DNA from 3 places in the Brevibacillus sp. FSL L8-0520 genome. Region 2 is predicted to be linked to each of the others. Evidence: riboswitches for the same ligand, from Rfam matches in the RefSeq annotation. Region 2 holds a riboswitch; each other region holds the start of a gene.
The links. A riboswitch is a leader RNA that binds a small molecule or an ion and turns the genes downstream of it on or off. The one in region 2 is predicted to bind thiamine pyrophosphate.

Region 1 (6,667 bases), 650 kb from region 2:
TCAGCTCCGAGCTGGGAAGCCTGGTGTTAAACGATATGAACGTCCAAAATCGCCTGTTGGACAACATTATCACAACTGCCACTGACCTCGGGTTTGGCGATATCCATTTTGACATGGAGGCGTTGCCCGCAACCGACAGAGAGGCATATGCGCGTTTTCTCCGCCGTGCCCGTGAGCGGGCAAGAAGAAACGGCCTGATGATGTCAGTCGCGGTAGCGCCCAAGACAAGCGCCGAACAGCAAGGCAAATGGTATGCGGCTCACGACTACCGGGCGATCGGGGAAATTGCTGACTTCGTGGTTATCATGACGTATGAATGGGGATACAGCGGCGGTCCTCCGATGGCTGTATCGCCGATCGGCCCAGTCCGGCGAGTGCTCGAATACGCGATCACAGAGATGCCTGCCAGCAAAATTATGATGGGGCAAAATCTTTACGGGTACGACTGGACATTGCCTTATGAGCCCGGAACGACTGCTCGTGCCCTGAGTCCGCAAGCTGCTGTCGCGCTCGCCCAGCGGGAGCAGGTGCCGATCCAATACGACAGCAGAGCGCAGGCGCCGTTTTTTGAGTACACAGATGACCAAGGAAGGCGTCATCGCGTCTGGTTTGAAGATGCCCGTTCGATTCAGGCCAAGTTCAACCTGGTCAAGGAGCTCGGTCTGCGAGGCGTCAGCTATTGGAGACTGGGACTGCCTTTCCCGCAAAACTGGCTGCTGATCGAGGAGAACTTCCGCGTCAGAAAGCGTCGATAACCATAGGAAAGCGTACAGTCCGGTAAGCCTGTACGCTTTTTTTCTGCTCGCCAAACATGGTATGATGAAGCAAAAAGAACGAGGAGGGAGATCATGGGAGAGTGCAGACTGGATCATAGTACAGAAGACGTCCGCAACAAGCTGGCCGAGCAAACGCCTTTTTTGCCGCCGGCACTGGCCGCGCAGCTGAACGGGCTTTTGACGGAGACGCTTTCTCAGGAAACCTTGAACGAGCTGTTTCACCTTTTAAAGAAATACGATTTGGCGACGCCCGAAGAGCGTATTCAACGTGAGGAAAAAATGGCAAAGCTGGTAAGGGAATAGCAAAAAAAGGGAATCGCAAGCAGCCTATTCGATTGGTTTGCGACCGGCAAACCCTTCTGTGATGCCGTGATAATACGCAATGCTTGGCTCTCCCTGCTTCCAGCAGAGGAGAACTTCTTTTCCGTCGATGACAGCGGGGAAATCGAACAGCCCGATGTCGATGTCCTTTACCTCTATGCCTTTCTCCATGAGCTGGTTGATATGCATCTGCGCCTCCAGCTCCATAAACTCCAGGCGGCATTCCAGCGTAAAGACTTCTTGCTCATCGGGAGGCTGCCGCTTTTTGGCCTGCTGCAGTTCTTGGTAGGTTTGATAAAAGAGGCGCTTCGTTTCTTGCAAAAAGGAGAGCTCTTCGCGTACATATGGCAGCAGTTGATTCGCCTGTTCGACCGTGAACAATTTTTTAGCCAAGTGTAACACCTCCAGGACCCATTATACAGGGAACCAGTCAGGGAGGAAATGGATGGATCGGCTGTTTATTGCAGGTGATTGGAAAGGGGTACCTATGAACGACAGGTTGTACTATCAAGATGTTGATTTGCAGACGTTTGAGGCAGATGTCATCAAGCGCGGCGTGGAAGCGGACGGAACAGCATACGTAGTGTTGAACCAAACGGCGTTTTATCCGACAGGCGGAGGACAGCCTTGTGATACGGGAACCATTGAAGGGGTTGCCGTCACGGATGTAGAGGAAGTCGATGGGGAGATCAGGCATCGCCTCGATGCGCCGCTTCCGGAAAAGACGCAGCGGGTAACGGGCAGGATCGATTGGGATAGGCGTTTTGACCATATGCAGCAGCATACGGGACAGCATATTCTCTCCGCGACGTTCATCAAGCTCGCAGATGCTCAGACAGTAGCCTTCCACCTCGGACGCGATCACGTGACGATTGATGTTGCACTGAGCGAGCTTACGCCGGAGCTGATTGAAAAAGCGGAGCGTCAGGCAAACCAGGTGGTACTGGAAAATCGTCCGATCGACGCTCGTTTTGTCACGGCCGAAGAGCTGGAAAAGCTGCCGCTCACCAAGCAGCCTACTGTATCCGAGAATATCCGGGTCGTCATCATCCCGGATTACGACTACAATCCGTGCGGAGGGACACATCCGAAAACTACGGGAGAAGTCGGTCCGATCAAAATCATCGGTTGGGAACGCCACCGAGGCAACATACGTATTCAATTTCTCTGCGGCTGGCGGGCACTCGCGGACTACACGCGCAAGCAGCACTTGCTGCAGGACCTCACCCGGATGATGACGACGAGCGAAGCGGAAATCGCCGATATGCTGCAGCGTCTGCTGGCTGAAAAAGAGGCCTTGAAGGATTCGCTTCAGCAAAAAGAAACAGAGCTATTGACATATGAAGCAGCCAGGTATTTGAAAGAAGCAGCCGAGCTGGGGAATGCCCGTGTCGTCCAGGCCTCTTTCACGGGCAGAAGCATGCAGGAATTGCAGCAGCTTGCCCGTACGCTCACCTCGCAGGATGAGCATGTCATCGCGCTTTTGGCGACAACAACGGACAAGCTGCAGCTCGTTTTTGCCCGGGGCGGACAGGTGGCGGCTCCGATGAACCAGCTGCTGAAGGAGACGCTGCCGTTGATCGATGGAAAGGGCGGCGGCAACCCGGCGATGGCCCAGGGCGGAGGGGCTCCGACGATGGCTGCTGACACCGTGCTGGATCATGCGCGCGGTTTGCTTCAGGTGTAAAACATGACCCGTGGCAGTCGCAGTCAGTCTGTCCAATCAGGCTGCGACCGCCCTTATGGAAACGAAGGAGGAGAGTCAGATGAATGCATGGAATCCGGGAGATCTGGTCCGGGTCGGATACAAGACGGGAGAATATCTGACAGAGGTTGTAGAAAATCACGGCGATAAATTGCTGGTCAAAATTATGGCCGTTACGAAATACCCGACGCAGGGCGATTTGCACAATCCGCTTGAGGTGGACGTTCCCTTGTTTCACCAAAGACCGGCTCTCTCCTACCTGGAAAAAATCATGGTTCCGGCTGCGAGCGTGATCCGATTCAACGGCACTTTGCCCGACTACAAGGAATCGCTCAAAGCCGCTTTGGAGAGGGAAATGGAAAAGCTGCGCAAAACGTCAAAATGGGCGGAGCGCTGCCTGGTCGAACTGGAGATTCTGTACAAGGAAAGCTTTACAAACCCGAAATAGAGTGATACTGTAATAATCGAATTGAATAACCACGCGCAATACCAAACGGGGGTCGAGCAAAATCGGCTGAGATTGTAACGAATGCGTTACTGACCGTTGAACCTGACCTGGGTCATGCCAGCGGAGGAAGAGGTATCAGCTCATCAGCGTGAACGCCGATGCTGTTTCCAAATGGTTTGGAACGACATTTAGGCATATGCAGATAAGCACAACCACAACCATCCGAGGCGGATGGTTTTTTTACTGTCTGCCCCTGATGCACCGTATTCAAACGGCTTCTTCCGTCTGTTCTCTCCATGACACAGGCGAAATGAAGCCGTTTTTTTTCTGGGACCGGCCAGAACATGCTGCGCCGAAGAAGGAGGGGGAACATGCTGGTACAGTTGAATGGCAAGAATGTAGAGCTCGCTGCCGAAATCACGACTGTCCGTGAACTGCTGCAGTCCTACCAGCTGCAGGAGAAGATCGTGATCGTGGAGCGTAACGGAGAGATTGTGGATCGCACCCGTTATGAAGAGACACCGGTCGCAGATGGGGACCGGATTGAAATTGTACATTTTGTCGGTGGAGGATGAATAAGATGGACACTTTGAAAATCGGACCGTATGAATTTCGTTCGCGGCTGCTTCTGGGGACGGGAAAATTCCCTGATCTGGACATACAAGACAAAGCGGTGGCAGCATCAGAGGCAGAAATTCTGACTTTTGCCATTCGCCGCCTAAATCTGGAAAACCCGCATGAACCGAATTTTCTGGAGAAATTGGATCTGAAAAAGTTTACGCTGCTTCCGAATACGGCGGGTGCCTATACGGCTGAGGAGGCTGTGCGAATTGCCCGCCTGGCGAAAGCATCCGGCTTGTGCGACATGATCAAGGTGGAAGTCATCGGCGATCCGAAAACGCTGCTGCCAGATCCGATCGGTACGCTGGAAGCCTCCCGCATTTTGGTAGAGGAAGGCTTTATCGTGCTTACCTATACGAATGACGACCCGATTTTGGCCAAACATCTGCAGGAGGCCGGCGTTCACGCTGTCATGCCGGGAGCTTCTCCGATCGGATCGGGCCAGGGCATCATCAACGAAAACAATCTGCGGTTCATCATCGAAGACGCCAAAGTACCGGTCATTGTTGACGCCGGCATCGGTTCTCCCGCTGACTGTGCTAAGGCGATGGAGCTGGGAGCGGACGGTGTCCTGCTCAATACAGCGGTCGCGCTGGCGGACAATCCGGTGTTGATGGCGGAGGCGATGAAGCTGGGCGTGGAAGCGGGAAGGAAAGGCTTCCTTGCCGGACGGATCGCGAAAAAACGGTATGCATCGGCGAGCAGTCCGACTGAAGGGATGATCGAGTAGGTGGAGCACGTACTAGCAGCGATTGAGGAGCGTAGAGAGGAGCTGTTTTCGCTTCTCTCCGAGCTGATCGCCCAGCCGACGGTAAGCCCTCCCGCCCGAAACAGCGACAAGGCGCAGACGCTGGTGGCAGAGAAGCTGCAAGCGCTCGGCTTCGAGGTCGACCGCTGGACCGTTTTTCCAGGCGATGACAACGTCGTGGGGGTAAAGAAGGGAACGGACTTTAGAAACTACAAAAGCTTGATCATCAACGGCCATATCGACGTAGCTGAGGTCGGAGACGACAGCGCCTGGACGTATCCGCCTTTTGCCTTGACCAAAGGCGGGGACGGCAGATGGTACGGGCGCGGCGTCGCCGATATGAAAGGGGCGCTCGCTGCCAGCCTGTTTGCGATCCAGATGCTGCATGAGCACGGCATAGAGCTGAAGGGCGATCTCGCCTTTCAGTCCGTGATCGGTGAAGAAGCTGGGGAAGCCGGCACGCTTGCTGCGATTGAGCGCGGCTACTCGGCCGATTACGCGCTTGTCGTAGACACAAGCGATCTGCAGATGCAAGGCCAGGGCGGAGTGATCACTGGCTGGATTACGATTGAAAGCCCGGTTACGCTCCATGACGGGATGCGCAGCAGGATCATTCACGCAGGCGGTAAAGTCCACGGGGCATCTGCGATTGAGAAAATGATGAAGGTGATTGCCTCGCTGCAGGATTTGGAACGGCACTGGGCCGTGATGAAATCATACCCCGGTTTTCCGCCAGGGATGAGCACGATCAATCCTGCGGTCATCGAAGGCGGACGCCATGCGGCTTTTCTCGCGGATCGCTGCGCCCTCTGGATTACCGTTCACTTTTATCCGGACGAGACGCATGAGGATATCATACGGGAAGTAGAGGACCATGTCCGCAGAGCCGCCGCCGCTGATCCGTGGCTGCGGGATCATCCGCCCGTTTTTCGCTGGGGAGGCCGCTCCATGATCGAGGAGCGGGGAGAGATCTTTCCGTCATTGGAGCTGGACAAGGAGCATCCGGCCCTGCTCAAGCTGCAGGCTGCATTTGAAAAGCAAACGGGACGCCCGGCGGTGGTAAACATGTCTCCTTCGGTCACGGATGCAGGATGGTTTGCCCACGCCGGCATACCAGCCGTCATCTTTGGCCCGGGTGAGCTGAGTCATGCTCATGCTGTGAATGAATCCGTTGATCCGAAGCAGTTGGTTGTCTTTGCACAAACAGTTGCCCGGTTCCTCGTGGACTGGTGCAACACGAAAAGGGAGTGAGTGGACTTGTCGACATTTACGCATCGTTTGCGGGAAAAGGTTGCTCCGATCTGGGAGCGGACCCATCGTCACCCGTTTGTCACAGGCTTGGGAGATGGAAGTCTGCCTGTGGAGTCCTTCCGTTTTTACATGAAGCAGGACTACGTCTATTTGATCGAATACGCCAAAATGTTTGCCATCGCCAGTACAAAAGCCCATGATCTGGCGACGAGCGCGCGGTTTGCTTCGCTGCAGGAAGCGACGCTCAATTTCGAAATGGCCTTGCATCGTCAGTATGCCGAACGCTTTGGCATCACGCGCGAGGAGCTGGAGCAGACCAAACCGTCGTTTGTGATGCTTGCCTACACGAGCTATATGCTGAAGGTAGCTCATCAGGGCTCGCTAGCCGAGCTGGTCAGCGCGGTACTGCCGTGCGCCTGGAGCTACTGGGAAATCGGCAAGCGGCTCGCCGAGGTAGAGGGAGCGCTTGAGCATGAATGGTACGGGGAGTGGGTGCGTACGTACAGCTCCGACGAGTTTGGACAGCTGGCGCAGTGGCTGATCGACCTGATGGATGAGCTCGCTGAAGGAAAATCAGAGAAAGAGCTGGCGATTCTGGAGGAGCATTTCCTGAACACGTCCCGCATGGAGTATTTGTTCTGGGAAATGGCTTACACGGAGGAAATGTGGCCGTGCGAGAAAAACTAGCCTTTTCGGGCGTCGGCTTTTCGTATGGGGAAAAACCGATACTGGACGGATTCGATCTGCAGCTAAGCAAGGGCGAGCTGGTCAGTCTGATCGGGCCGAGCGGGATTGGG
Region 2 (6,667 bases):
CATGCCGCTCAGCTTGGCCGCCTCGATCAGATTGGGCGTCACGACGGTCGCCAGCGGAACCAGCACTTCGCGGAGGCACTCATTTACTTCCGGGTGCAGTTCTTCATCGACGCCTTTGCAAATCATGACGGGATCGATAACGATCGTTTGAATGCCGCTCGCGGCGATTGCTTGGGCCACAAGCTCGATGACCCGGATAGAGCCTAGCATGCCTGTCTTGCAAGCATCCGCTCCGATCACCTCCAGTGCCGTTCGTAGCTGCGCTGCTACCGTGTCCGGTTCAACCGGAAAAACATGATGGCCCCAGCTTTCATCTTGCGCGACAATCGTCGTCAAGGCCGACATCCCGTAAACCCCCAGCTCCTGAAAGGTTTTGAGATCGGCCTGAATACCCGCTCCTCCGCTGGAATCCGATCCGGCTATGGTCACTGTTTTATACACTTGCATGTCTGCCCTTCCTCCTTCATGGTGCTTTTTTAAGCATCGTGCTTGCCTCTCCAAATCCGTGACACTGAATCTTTTTAGGCACTCCGTCTTATTTATTTCGGCGAAACAAGTCCTGCGCCTTCTTTAATCCCAGGATCAGCGCATCTACGTCTTCTTCGGTGTTGTAGAGATAGAAGCTGGCCCGTGCCGTCGCCGCTTGTCCAAACCATTTCGCCAGCGGCTGTGCGCAGTGGTAACCGGCACGGATGGCGATCCCTTCTGCATCGAGCACGGTAGCCAGATCATGGGGATGGATCTCCCCCAGTTGAAACGTCAGGATGGACGTCCGATGCCGCAGCGGCCCCAGCACTTTGCATTCTTTGAGCTCCTGCAACCGCTCCAGTGCGTAGCCAACCAGCCTGCGGTCATGCCGTTCGATCTTCTCCATGCCGATTTGAGCGAGGAAATCAATCGCAGCCCCCAGCCCAATCGCTCCCGCAATCAAAGGGGTTCCCGCTTCCAGCCGGTACGGAAGCTCTTTCCACGACGCCCATTCGGCATCGACCGACTCAACCATCTCTCCTCCATACTCAACAGGTACCAATTGCTCCAGCAATGGACGCTTCCCGTACAAAACTCCAATTCCTGTAGGACCGCACATTTTGTGACCGGAGAAAACGTAAAAGTCGCAGTCCATCTGCCCCACATCGACTGGTGAATGAGGCGCTCCCTGCGCACCGTCGACAACCAAAACTCCTCCGTGTGCATGGACGATGCCGGCGATCTCTCTGAGCGGTACTACATCTCCCAAGACGTTGGATATATGGTGGAGTGCTGCGATTTTAGTCCGTGGGGTCACCACTGAACGGACAGCTTCCGGCGTTATCGTCCCATCTTCCTGCAAGGGAATGAATTTCAGTGTTGCCCCGGCCGCTTTTGCCGCCTGCTGCCAAGGGATCAGGTTGCTGTGATGCTCGGCCAATGAAATGACGATCTCGTCGCCTTCGCAAAGGACCAAACGGCCGTATCCGCTGGCGATCAGATTCAAGGCGCTCGTCGTCCCCCGGGTAAAAACAATCTCGGCCGCTTCGCTTGCGCGGATGAAAGCACGGACCTTTTCTCTCGCCGCCTCGTACATGTCTGTCGCCTTTGCCCCCAGGTAGTGGACTCCCCTGTGAACGTTGGCGTTTGCCATCCGATAAAATGCTTCCAGCGCCTCAATCACCTGAACCGGTTTTTGGGCAGTGGCTGCGTTGTCCAAATATACAAGCCGCTTCCCGTAGATCGGGACATTCATAATCGGGAAGCATTGCTTCACTTCATGCGGATTCATATCGCTCTCAACTTCCTTTCCGGGATTTACCCGTAAGGATAGCCGCGGCAAACCAATAGTTCAATTCAATTATTTATATTAAAATCATTTGATTATCCTATAGATGGTTGGATTTGTCTTGAAACGTTTCCCTCTTCTTTTTCGTTTACTATATTGAGAGGGTTCGTACTTTGGGAAGCATGTCGCTGCGGCATCACATCAAAAACGGGGGTTAACTCCGGGGTTAGGGAGGCAGTATCATGGCAGTGAATTCCAGAACTCACGTGCTCCGTTTCGTCATCCTTTGTCTATCTGCACTCATCTGCGGGTGTTCACAGCAACAAGCGCCCCACCCGGGAGCGGCGCTGGAATCGCTTTTTCATTCAGGAAAAGGGAAAGCCATATGGGTACATCACTACCGGGAAGACTCCATCAAAGCGCAACCGGAGCTTCTCTCCCTGTACTCGGATAAAACCGAGCAGATTGCCGTCGTTGATTGGATCTCCGGCAGCGAAAAAGTGGAGCAATTAACGGGAACGGCTGATTCGCTGTTCATTTTGCAGTTTGAATATGAAACGGCCAACAAGGTTTCAGACTACGCGTATATGATGTACGTGGAAACGCGGGAAGGAGAGCATTATCTCAAGCCGTTTACGATGGGGCCGAAGTTTCATCTCGACTCTTATAAGCAAGAGGATGGAGACGCGATTCTCTCCTCGGTGGGAATGGACCAATGGTACAAGCTGGACAAAGCTTTGCACGATGTCTTTCCTCCTGCTGCGACAAAACCTCTTGAACAATTGGGAAAAAGTAGTTATGCTATGGTGGAAACAACAAACTATTTCTAAACAATGATGCACGGGAGCTTGGGGATGACCAGGCTGAGAGGACGGCTACTCTGTCGTCGACCGTTGAACCTGAACTGGGTAATGCCAGCGGAGGAATGTTTATATAGACCGGAGAGGACTGCGTATGCTTGCGTCCCTTTCCTGTCTGCTCTCGCGTCTGGCGTCGCAAGTTTTTTTGCGGCGTTTTGTTTTTGTCATGCAGACGCGTCTTCTTCCGCCTCCATCAGGGTTCATGCCGCGTGCAACCATGACAAGGAGGTTTTTTTCATGTCCATTCCACACGCATCTTCCCTCAACCTGACGGCTGTACAGCCTTTCCCTGGCAGCCGCAAAGTGTACCAGGTCGGCAGCAGGCCTGATCTTCGCGTCCCGATGCGGGAAATCCAGCTTTCGCCATCCCAGGGCATGTACGGAGAAATTCCCAACCCACCCATTCGCGTCTATGACACCAGCGGCGAGTATACGGCGACCGACTACATTGCCGACATTCAAAAAGGACTGCCTTCCCTGCGGCAGCCCTGGATTGCGGAAAGAAACGATACGGAATCCTACGCGGGACGCCCGGTGCAGCCTGTCGATAACGGCTTCAAAAGCGCCGAGCAGCTTGAAGCAGTACCTGTTTTCCCCCGAAATGACCGCAAGCCGCTTCGGGCCAAAAAAGGCAGCGTCGTCACACAGCTCCACTACGCCCGCCGCGGCATCATCACGCCGGAAATGGAATTCGTCGCCATCCGCGAAGGAGTTTCGCCGGAATTCGTCAGAGCCGAGATCGCCAGCGGCCGCGCGATCCTGCCGGCCAACATCAACCATCCGGAATTGGAGCCGATGATTATCGGTCGTCATTTTCACGTGAAGGTAAACGCAAACATCGGCACATCCGCGGTCACCTCCTCCATCGGTGAAGAAGTGGAAAAAATGATGTGGGCCACCCGCTGGGGAGCCGACACCATCATGGACCTTTCCACCGGAAAACACATTCACACGACCCGGGAGTGGATTATCCGCAACAGTCCCGTGCCGATCGGTACTGTCCCGATTTATCAGGCACTGGAAAAAGTAAATGGCAAAGCCGAGGAGCTGACTTGGGAGATCTACCGGGATACGTTGATCGAACAGGCCGAGCAGGGAGTGGATTACTTTACGATCCACGCAGGGGTGCTGCTCCGCTATATCCCGCTGACCGCCAATCGGGTGACCGGAATCGTCTCCCGCGGCGGCTCCATCATGGCGGCCTGGTGCCTGGCCCACCATCAGGAAAACTTCCTGTACACGCATTTTGAAGAGATTTGCGAAATCCTGAAGGCATACGACATTTCCGTCTCGCTCGGTGACGGACTGAGGCCGGGGTCCATCGACGATGCGAACGACGAAGCCCAGTTCGCCGAATTGGAGACGCTTGGGGAATTGACCAAGATCGCCTGGAAGCATGATGTGCAGGTGATGATCGAAGGTCCCGGACACGTGCCGATGCACCAGATCAAAGAGAATATGGATAAGCAGCTTGAGCTTTGCCACGAAGCGCCATTCTACACGCTGGGCCCGCTCACGACCGATATCGCTCCCGGCTACGATCACATCACGTCCGCTATCGGCGCCGCGATGATCGGCTGGTTTGGCACCGCGATGCTCTGCTACGTCACCCCGAAGGAACATCTCGGCCTGCCAAACAAGGAGGACGTGCGCAACGGCCTGATCGCCTACAAAATCGCCGCCCATGCCGCCGATCTGGCAAAAGGACATCCGCGAGCCAAGCTTCGCGACGACGCGCTTTCCAAGGCGCGGTTTGAATTCCGCTGGAACGATCAGTTCAACCTCTCGCTTGACCCTGAGCGGGCACGCGAGTATCACGACGAGACTCTCCCTGCCGAAGGGGCAAAATCTGCCCATTTTTGCTCAATGTGCGGCCCCAAATTTTGCAGCATGAAAATCACCCAGGATATTCGCGCCTACGCCCGAGACAACCAGCTTTCGGTCCATGCGGCTATCGACGAGGGGCTGCAGGAAAAAGCCAGGGAATTCCGCGAGCAGGGAGGACAACTGTACAAAGGGACGGACAGGAAATGAAGCGGGATGCCGATATAGGAAAACTGCGTGATCCCGGCCAGCTGCGTGCTGAAATCAAGCGGTTGGAGTCGGCTTTAGCCGCACTCCGCGCGCAGCTTGGGACTGCCCAAAAAGCATGTGATCACGATTTTCTGGAGACCCCGCTTTCCCGCATGTGCCGAAAATGCCAGTGGACGGAAAGTCTTTATTATTAAAGGAGCGACTGCGGCGCTGGGTTACAGCACTGTTTCCGATGGCGAAACCGACTTTTAAAATGCCAGCGGCCTACCTGTTTCGATCAGTGTCTTCGTGCTGCTGAGGATCATCCACCATGCCTTCGCGCTGTTATCGTATGACAGATCATTCTCATGCCAACGGTCATGGGTCAGGGTCAGCTTTGTGGACGCGCCGGCCGGTTCGAGCCGATAAGTGATGCGCGATTCGTACCGTTCCTGGCCGGAGTGGTAGGAATCGCCGACAAAGTGGGTAAAGCTGAGCGTCTTGGCCTGCTCGCACTGCAAAATGACGCCGTAGACGTGGATGGTTTTATCTCCGTCTGCGCCCGGGCCGATATAGCGGATCGGGTCTCCTTCACGGAACGTTGACTCGGTCACACAGCCCCCGTAAATGGCTTTTACCCCATCTGGCGAGACGAGCGTGTCCCACACCTGCTCTGGGGTTGCCAATACGTAAAATTCGTAGTGCAAGTCGGTTGGTTTCATCTTTGAAAGTCCCCCTCGTATCGTTAGTGTTTTGTATGGCAAAAAGGTTTCCGCCCCATAGAGATCTGATACCCGGAGCTTTTTCGAGTATATCCACTCATCCCTGACAATCGCTGTCAGTGGAGAAATAGGTTACAGAAAAAAAGGCGGGTGCTATACTTGTTAACAGATACCCGTTGAGGGAGTGGGGGTAAAATGGGGCCATTTGCAAAGACGCCGAAGCCGCCTTACTATGCTGTGATCTTCACCAGTCAACGGACACAAACGGATAATACGGGGTACGAAGAGATGGCCGCAATGATGGAGAAGCTGGTATTTGCCCAGCCGGGCTTTCTCGGCGTGGAAAGCACGCGCGATGCGGACGGATTCGGAGTGACGATCTCGTACTGGCAGTCGCTGGAGGATATTCGCAACTGGAAGCAGAACGAGGACCATCTGGTGGCGCAGGAAAAAGGGAAACAGGTATGGTATGAGCAGTACGTGACGAGGATTTGCAGAGTAGAAAGAGAGTATTCGTTGAATGAGCTGTAAGATGAAGATTCGGACGCGGAGCCATTTTCCGCGTTTTTTTGTTTGCAGTCGTTCAGGCTTTTGGCAGTGGAGATGAAAATAGAAGAAAGCAATCAGGTACGGTGGGACACCTCTCGGATGTAGACTGGCCGGCTTCGCCCCAAAAGCGGAACCTCGTCCAAAAGCAGAACCGCATCCAAAAGCAGCGGACTAAAGGATGCTTAATCAAAGGTTGGCCGCATAAAAAACTGGAGGCTTTTGACGTCAGCCTCCAGCTTCTCTTTGCAAACATATGTCTTGCTTTCTTTTGAAGCGTTTTTTGCTTTTTGCTCTTTTTGCTCGTCAGCATGGTGTCCTGCAACGAATCGACGACGGCTTTGCTTTGTGTCGGTCTTGAATTGGCTGACATTCGTGATGAGAGCATTTTCTCGCTTCCCCTGAAGCAAGCCGTTCATACTTACTGCGTTCTTTTCAGAATGGAGGTCAGCTTGATCTGATCGTTTCGCAGCCATACTTTGGAATACTCGATCGGTACATTGTCCTCGGTGTAAATGGTCTGCTCCAGGAACGTAATCGGCGTTCCTTTGTCGATCTGCAGCATTTCCGCGATCTTCTCGTCAGCGCCTTTTCCCAAAAATGAGCGTTTTCCCCAGGAGATTCTCAGTTTGTAGCGATCTTCGATTATGGAAAACAACGTCTTCTCCTCAAAGTTGTTCTGCTCGAAGCCGGGGAAGAGTTGTTTCGGCAAAAAGTTCTCCAAAAAGACAACCGGCGTGTCTTCGATAAAACGCAGCCGCTTTAGATGA
Region 3 (6,667 bases), 2.5 Mb from region 2:
CCGGGCGGACATCCTCGGCCGGACTGACCCTTTGATCTTTCGGTTTTTCCGTTTCCGCCGGACTTACCCGTGTCGGTCTTTCTAATGGCGCCACCAAGGGAACGCACGGTATGCAATAAGGCTGTACAGGCGGCTGTATGAAAGACTGTACAAAGGACTGTACAAAAGGGAATGGTCTTGTGACACTTTCCGGAGAAACCGCTGTGTAGGGGCTGACCTCAGAATAAGGCATCATTCCGGGATACAGACGGGCGTTCGGTCCCGTCGCGAATGGACTGACTGCTGTATACGGACTTACGCCAGGATAAGGACGACTGTTGGGCCCTGTTTCATACGGGCTTACCGCCGTATACGGGCTAACCCCTGGATACGGTCGGGCGTTGGGCCCCGTTGCATATGGACTGACTGCTGTATATGGACTAACCCCCGGATGCGGTCGGGAATTGGGTCCCGTTGCATATGGACTGACTGCTGTATACGGGCTGACTCCGGGATACGGACGGGCGTTCGGCCCTCCGCTCGCAAATGGGCTGACCGCTGTAAAGGGCGGACGCATATTGGGATCGGCCGGGTCGTACGGGGAACTGTAGGACACTTGCTCTACATCCAACTCATAGCCATCCCAGTCTACTTCCTCCGCCTCGTCGTCATCCACCTCTTCTTCGACTTCCAGATAGACGTGGTCGTTGTCCCAGTCTACGATCTCTCCTTCGTATATCTGTCCATCCAGCGCTTCGATCCGAACCTTTTGCCGGGCATGCTCCTGGCAAACGTTTTGGACCGTATGGCGGATATCCTTGATCATGCTGACAGCGGCAGTGTCAACATGAAACAATTGCTTCTTAGACTCCTCCATCTATTTGACTCCTCCCCTCTGGTGTTTCTTTATTACCATATACGCCAGCCTATGGGGAGGTGTCTATTTTCCAGAGGGGACCAGCCCATTTTCCGATCAGGCCGTACCCATGAGCCTTATCTGTTTGTTGTCGACCCGAGGAACCGGGATGGCAAAAAGGGTTGCAGCGCATCTTCGCGTCCGCTCTCCACATAATCCGCCATCACCTTTGCTGTGACCGGAGAAAGCAAAATGCCGTTCCGAAAGTGGCCGCCCGCAATGGAAACGCCCTGCCATCCCGGTACGGGTCCAAGCAGCGGCATGCTGTCTGCTGTAGCGGGACGCAAGCCTGCCCACGCCTGCTGGAAGGCTGCTGAATGCAGAGCGGGCACATACGGCATCACACCGTCCAATACTTTCGCAAGACCGCTCAGCGTGACATGCCGCTGAAAGCCCGCTTCATCCTCGGTCGCTCCAAGGACGATCTTCCCATCCAGCTTGGGCGTGATGTACCCGGATGTGCCGAAGATGACGGTACGCAAAGGGATTCCGCTGGACGATACCGATGCCACCTGCCCGCGTACCGGTCTGACGGGCACAGCAAAATCGAGCCATTCGGCCATAATCCCGGCCCATGCGCCAGATGCGATCACGGTATGCCCGGCTCGCAGAGGCCCCGTGGTCGTTTCTACACCGACGATCCTGCCCCCTTCTTTTGCCATTCCGGTTACAACAGAGCCGGAAAGAAGCGTCGCTCCCATTTTTTTGCAAGCGGCTACCAGAGCATTCAGCAGCATGCGGTTGTTGATGTGCCCTTCTTCAGGCGAGTAGATCCCCGCGATCGCCTGCTCGGTCAAGAGCGGCTCGACTCTCCGCATCTCTTCCCCTGTCATCCACTCAACCGCATAGCCCGATGCCTTTTGCCACTTGTATTTTTCCAGCAACGCGCCCGACTCCGGCTCGGTAAGAGCTACTGTCAGCAGTCCGGATTTGCACGCCTGCACGTCAATGCCTGTCCTCGCTTCCAGCTCCTCTGCCCATTTCGGATAGAGCTCCAGCGACTTCATGCCCAGCTCCAGCATCGGCCCTGGCTGCGAAAATTCCTTCAGCGGCGCCAGCATTCCCGCTGCTGCCGATGAAGCCTGGCCTCCCCATTCTCCTTGCTCCACTACAGTCACGGCCATTCCTCTACAGGACAATTCATAGGCGAGACTGAGTCCGATGATGCCTCCGCCAACAAGTAAACAGTCGGTCATGCTGCTTCCTCTCCTTATCAAATGGAAAAGCCCACCCTCTCCGGCAGGAAAAGGTGGGCACAACACGCATCCAACGCATCAACGGGCGAAAAAATATCCGCCTGTAACCACTTCCCTGCGCCAGCATGATCTGGATCAGGTGCAAAGGGTCGACGGTCATCGCTTCCGTCCTCTCAGCCCAGCAAGATGGACTCCCCCAGTTACTTTTCATTCTATCAGTTGTCTTCTTCAGTATAGTCCTCTGGCCGCAAATCTGACAAGGGCTGAACTTAATCTTCGTCCTTCACGTCGTAGCTCTCCGGGATCGGCTCATGCTTCTGTTCATCCTCAAACTCCCGGAGCTTTCGGATCTGTTCCAGATGATGCTGAAACTGCTCCTTGTTGATCAGATACTCTTCCCCGTTGTGAACGGCACGGATTCGCCCTTCGCGGATTTTTTCCAGAATGAACGTCTCCGGCAATTCCAGATACTCGGATGTTTCGGCTACAGTCAGGTAGGTTTTAGTCGTCTCCACGAATTCTCGCTTCCAATTCTTCTTTCATTTTTTCAAAGCCGGGCCGCCCGAGCAATGCAAACATGTTGGCTTTGTAGGCCTCTACCCCGGGCTGGTCAAACGGATTGACCCCCAAGAGGTAGCCGCTGATCGCACAGGCTTTTTCAAAAAAATACACCAGCTCACCAAAATGATACGCTGTCAGCCTGGGAATTTCCACTACGAGATTCGGAACACCCCCATCTACGTGGGCCAGCATCGCTCCCTGCAGCACCTTTTGGCGGACGAAATCCATCCCTTTTCCAGAGAGATACTGCAAGCCGTCCAGATTGGCCGGGTCGTCTCCGATGGTGACGTCAACGTCAGATTTATGCACGGTCAAGACGGTTTCAAACAAGTGCCGTGTTCCGCTTTGCAGATATTGGCCGATGGAGTGGAGATCGGTTGAATACTCTGCGGATACAGGAAAAATCCCCTTGTTGTCCTTCCCTTCCGACTCGGCAAAGAGCTGCTTCCACCATTCCGCGAAAAAACGGAACCGGGGTTCGTAGCCGACCAGCACTTCAATCAGCTTGCCCCTTCGATACAGAATATTGCGGACAGCGGCATATTGGTAGCAAGGATTGTCTGCCAGCACCGGCGACAAAAACCGCTCTCTGGCATCTGCCGCTCCTTGCATCAGCTCATCCATATCGATTCCGCCGACAGCGATCGGCAAAAGACCGACGGGAGTAAGAATCGAAAAGCGTCCGCCCACATCCTCGGGAATGACAAAGGTCTCATACCCCTCGCTCTCGGCAAGCTGGCGGAGCGCTCCCTTCGCTCTGTCTGTCGTAGCGTAAATCCGGCTGCGGGCTTTTGGTCGTCCGTACTTTTTCTCCATCCAGCTGCGAAACAGGCGAAAAGCGATAGCCGGTTCCATTGTCGTTCCCGATTTGGAAATGACATTCAAAGAGACTTCTTTTCCCTCCAGCAGCTCCAGAAGATGAGCGAGGTAGACCGGACTGATGTTGTTGCCGACAAAATAAATCTCCGGTACCCGTCGTTTGCCCGCAGGCAGAAGATTGGTGAAGTGATGCCCGAGCATCTCCAGCGCTGCCTTGGCTCCAAGATACGACCCGCCAATGCCGATGACCAAGAGCACATCCGAATTCTCCTGGATTCTCGTCGCTGCCTGGACGATACGTTCCCGTTCACTTTTCTCGCATTTGATCGGCAAGTCCAGCCAGCCGCGAAGCTCGCTCCCTGCTCCCGTCCCCTGATGGAGCTGTATGTGCGAGCGCAATACTTCAGGAGCTAGCTGGTCTAAATCTGTCTGCTCGAAAAATTTGCACGCATGGGAGTAGTCAAAACGAAGCGTCTGGTTCATAGCTCCCTCCCTTGGAAATCCTGCTATGCTCCCTACATCTTATCGCTTCGGCCGGGCAAGGGTTCGACAAAGACAGCGCCCCATTTTTCCTTCACTTCTCCCTGCTCCCATGGTTTTGTGAAATTGTGAACATTCCATGAACAAAAAGGTTACCTTGTTACTTTTTTACTTGCCCCCCGTAAAACAGTTTCGTAAAGAAGGTATACATTATTTGGCAAGGGGATTAGAAGACATGAAAAAACGATGGTGGATGATCGGGTCCGTCGCCGCCGTACTGGTGATCGGAACCGTTAGCGTAAATCTTTTGAGTCCCGGTCAGGCGATGGGCATGCCTGTCCAGATCGGGACAGTAGCCACATCTGCGCTGGAAAGCCGCATCCTGACCTCCGGCAGTGTAGTCGTGGAGGATAAATACAGGGTGTACGCAAATGTGAACGGGACGCTGCGTGAATTCTCCGTCAAAGAAGGCGATCTCGTTAAAAAAGGGCAGGTTATCGGGAAGATTGACACCTCTGACGTAGAGAGCCGACTCCTGGAGCTGGACGCACAGATTGAACTGGCACGAGCGAATCTGTCCAAAGCGCAAGCAGGAAATGAACCGGAAGAGCTGGCACAGGAAAAAGAACGGGTCGCCCAAGCCCAGCGCGAGCACGATGCCGCTCAAAAGGAATACGATCGGCTGCAGCAGCTGTTCGCATCCGGGGCCACTACGCAGCAAGAGGTGGACAAGGCAAAAAGCCAGCTCGATTCTACGCTCTCGTCACTGAACGTCTCCAAGCAGCAGCTGGCATTGAAGCAAAAGGGACCGCGCAAAGAGGAGCTCGCTTCTCTGCAAGCGCAAATCAACAAGCTTCAGGTGGAGAAGGCACAACTGGAGAAGGAGCGCACCCAAAGCGTGTTGGTCGCTCCCGAAAACGGCACCGTCATCAGCCTGGCTGCAGACAACGGCCAGTACGTAAACAAAGGAACGGAGATCTTTACACTCGCGAACCTGAACAACCTGCTCATCCAGGCCGATATCAGCGAGTCCGACGTAAGCAAAATAAAGCTCGGTCAATCGGCAGTCATCGAGGGCAGCTCTCTTGGAAAGCAGAAGCTGAATGCCAAAGTGGTGCGAATCTCCCCGATTGCCGTAACCACGCAAAACAGCTCCGGGCAAGGTGAAAAAACACGCGTCAAAGTCACTCTCCAGCCTGATGGCGACGTCTCGGCTCTCAAGCCCGGGTTTCACGTCGACATCAATATCCTGACGGAGAAAATCGACAATGCCATGCAGGTGCCGATCGAAGCGATTCAACAGGAGGCGGACGGCAGCACATTTGTTTGGGTAGCCGACAATGGCACGGCCAAGAAGGTAAACGTTGAGGTCGGCATGGAAAATGAGCTTTCCTCCCAGATCAAGTCGGGACTAACCGGCAATGAGCAAATCATCCTGAGTCCTCTGGATGCGATCCAGGAGAATGCGCCAGTCACCCCGTCCCCCATGGCAGGAATGTAACTACTTTGCAAAAAAGGAGGTCGGCCCATGCTTTACGTGGAAGGCCTGACGAAAACATATAGGACGGGCGATTCGGAACTGCCCATATTGCGAGGGGTAAACCTCTCCGTGGAAAAAGGGGAATTTGTCGCCATCATGGGACCGTCCGGCTCCGGAAAATCAACCTTCATGAACATGCTCGGATGTCTCGACCGGCCGGATTCAGGAACCTACGTGCTGGACGGCATCGAGGTCAGCAAGCAGAACGACCAGCAGCTTGCTCTCGTCCGCAACCAGAAAATCGGCTTTGTGTTTCAATCGTTCAATCTGCTGCCTCGCTCCACTTCCTTGCATAATGTCGAACTGCCGATGATGTACGCGGGCATCAGCCGCTCCGAACGAAGAAAGCGGGCGATGGAAGCATTGAAGCGAGTCGGGTTGGGCGAGCGGATGAACCACAGGCCGACACAGCTCTCCGGCGGACAGAAGCAGCGGGTGGCAATTGCCCGTGCGCTCGTAAACCGGCCAGCCATTTTGCTTGCAGACGAACCTACGGGAAATCTGGACAGCCGCTCCGGTACGGAGATCATGGCCATGTTTCAGGAGCTGCATGAGCAGGGTGTAACGATCATTCTCGTTACGCACGAGCTGGATATCGCCCAGCATGCAGAGCGCATCGTCACCTTCAAGGACGGTGTCATTATGAAGGACGAGCGCGTGGAAGAGCGCCTGACCGCCGTCCCGTCCGATGAGGTGATTCTGACATGAATTTTTGGGAAGCGCTGCGTACCGCCATCGATGGCATCTGGGCCAACAAAATGCGCTCCGGACTGACCATGCTCGGCATCATTATCGGGATCACATCCGTCATCGCCGTTAACACGCTTGGCGAAGGCGGACAGAGGGCCATCACCAGCGAAATGGAGAAATTCGGGCAAAACAGCTTTAATATCTATACCGATTATGAGAGCAAGGAAGAGCACTCCAATGACGACCTGACAGTGGAAGACGCCGAAACCTTGAGCCGTATCAGTCCCTACATCGAGCGGCTCGTCCCGTACAATCAATCCAACTCGATCGTGAAGGGTCCGAAAAAGGAAGAGCGGGTGAATGTTTATTCGACAACCGCTCACTACCTGGAGATTCAGCCTACGGTAAAAATAAGCAAGGGACGCTTCTTCAGTGAAGCTGACGACAAGGAGCTGCGAGCCGTCATCGTGCTTGAGGATGAATTGG

Region 1: linked by a shared signal. The riboswitch ahead of thiS (sulfur carrier protein ThiS) and the one ahead of thiC (phosphomethylpyrimidine synthase ThiC) in region 2 are both predicted to bind thiamine pyrophosphate.
Region 3: linked by a shared signal. The riboswitch ahead of thiO (glycine oxidase ThiO) and the one ahead of thiC (phosphomethylpyrimidine synthase ThiC) in region 2 are both predicted to bind thiamine pyrophosphate.

What each region holds. Positions count from the first base shown of each region.
Region 1 covers NZ_CP150171.1:2,869,114-2,875,780, reverse strand. The annotation lists gene NSQ24_RS14300 (glycoside hydrolase family 18 protein) at 1-755, shown strand, start outside; gene NSQ24_RS14295 (hypothetical protein) at 849-1,079, shown strand; gene NSQ24_RS14290 (DUF2203 domain-containing protein) at 1,104-1,490, opposite strand; gene NSQ24_RS14285 (serine-tRNA(Ala) deacylase AlaX) at 1,543-2,784, shown strand; gene NSQ24_RS14280 (kinase-associated lipoprotein B) at 2,864-3,250, shown strand; TPP riboswitch at 3,286-3,396, shown strand; gene thiS (sulfur carrier protein ThiS) at 3,622-3,825, shown strand; gene NSQ24_RS14270 (thiazole synthase) at 3,831-4,601, shown strand; gene NSQ24_RS14265 (acetylornithine deacetylase) at 4,602-5,870, shown strand; gene tenA (thiaminase II) at 5,877-6,557, shown strand; gene NSQ24_RS14255 (ABC transporter ATP-binding protein) at 6,542-6,667, shown strand, end outside.
Region 2 covers NZ_CP150171.1:3,519,898-3,526,564, forward strand. The annotation lists gene pdxK (pyridoxine/pyridoxal/pyridoxamine kinase) at 1-447, opposite strand, end outside; gene NSQ24_RS17600 (SufS family cysteine desulfurase) at 536-1,759, opposite strand; gene NSQ24_RS17605 (hypothetical protein) at 1,999-2,586, shown strand; TPP riboswitch at 2,588-2,699, shown strand; gene thiC (phosphomethylpyrimidine synthase ThiC) at 2,854-4,650, shown strand; gene NSQ24_RS17615 (hypothetical protein) at 4,647-4,844, shown strand; gene NSQ24_RS17620 (SRPBCC domain-containing protein) at 4,899-5,351, opposite strand; gene NSQ24_RS17625 (antibiotic biosynthesis monooxygenase) at 5,547-5,882, shown strand; gene NSQ24_RS17630 (GntR family transcriptional regulator) at 6,319-6,667, opposite strand, start outside.
Region 3 covers NZ_CP150171.1:1,005,321-1,011,987, reverse strand. The annotation lists gene NSQ24_RS05265 (hypothetical protein) at 1-856, opposite strand, end outside; gene thiO (glycine oxidase ThiO) at 973-2,091, opposite strand; TPP riboswitch at 2,187-2,299, opposite strand; gene NSQ24_RS05255 (excisionase family DNA-binding protein) at 2,361-2,606, opposite strand; gene NSQ24_RS05250 (glucose-6-phosphate isomerase) at 2,593-3,954, opposite strand; gene NSQ24_RS05245 (efflux RND transporter periplasmic adaptor subunit) at 4,187-5,452, shown strand; gene NSQ24_RS05240 (ABC transporter ATP-binding protein) at 5,480-6,199, shown strand; gene NSQ24_RS05235 (ABC transporter permease) at 6,196-6,667, shown strand, end outside.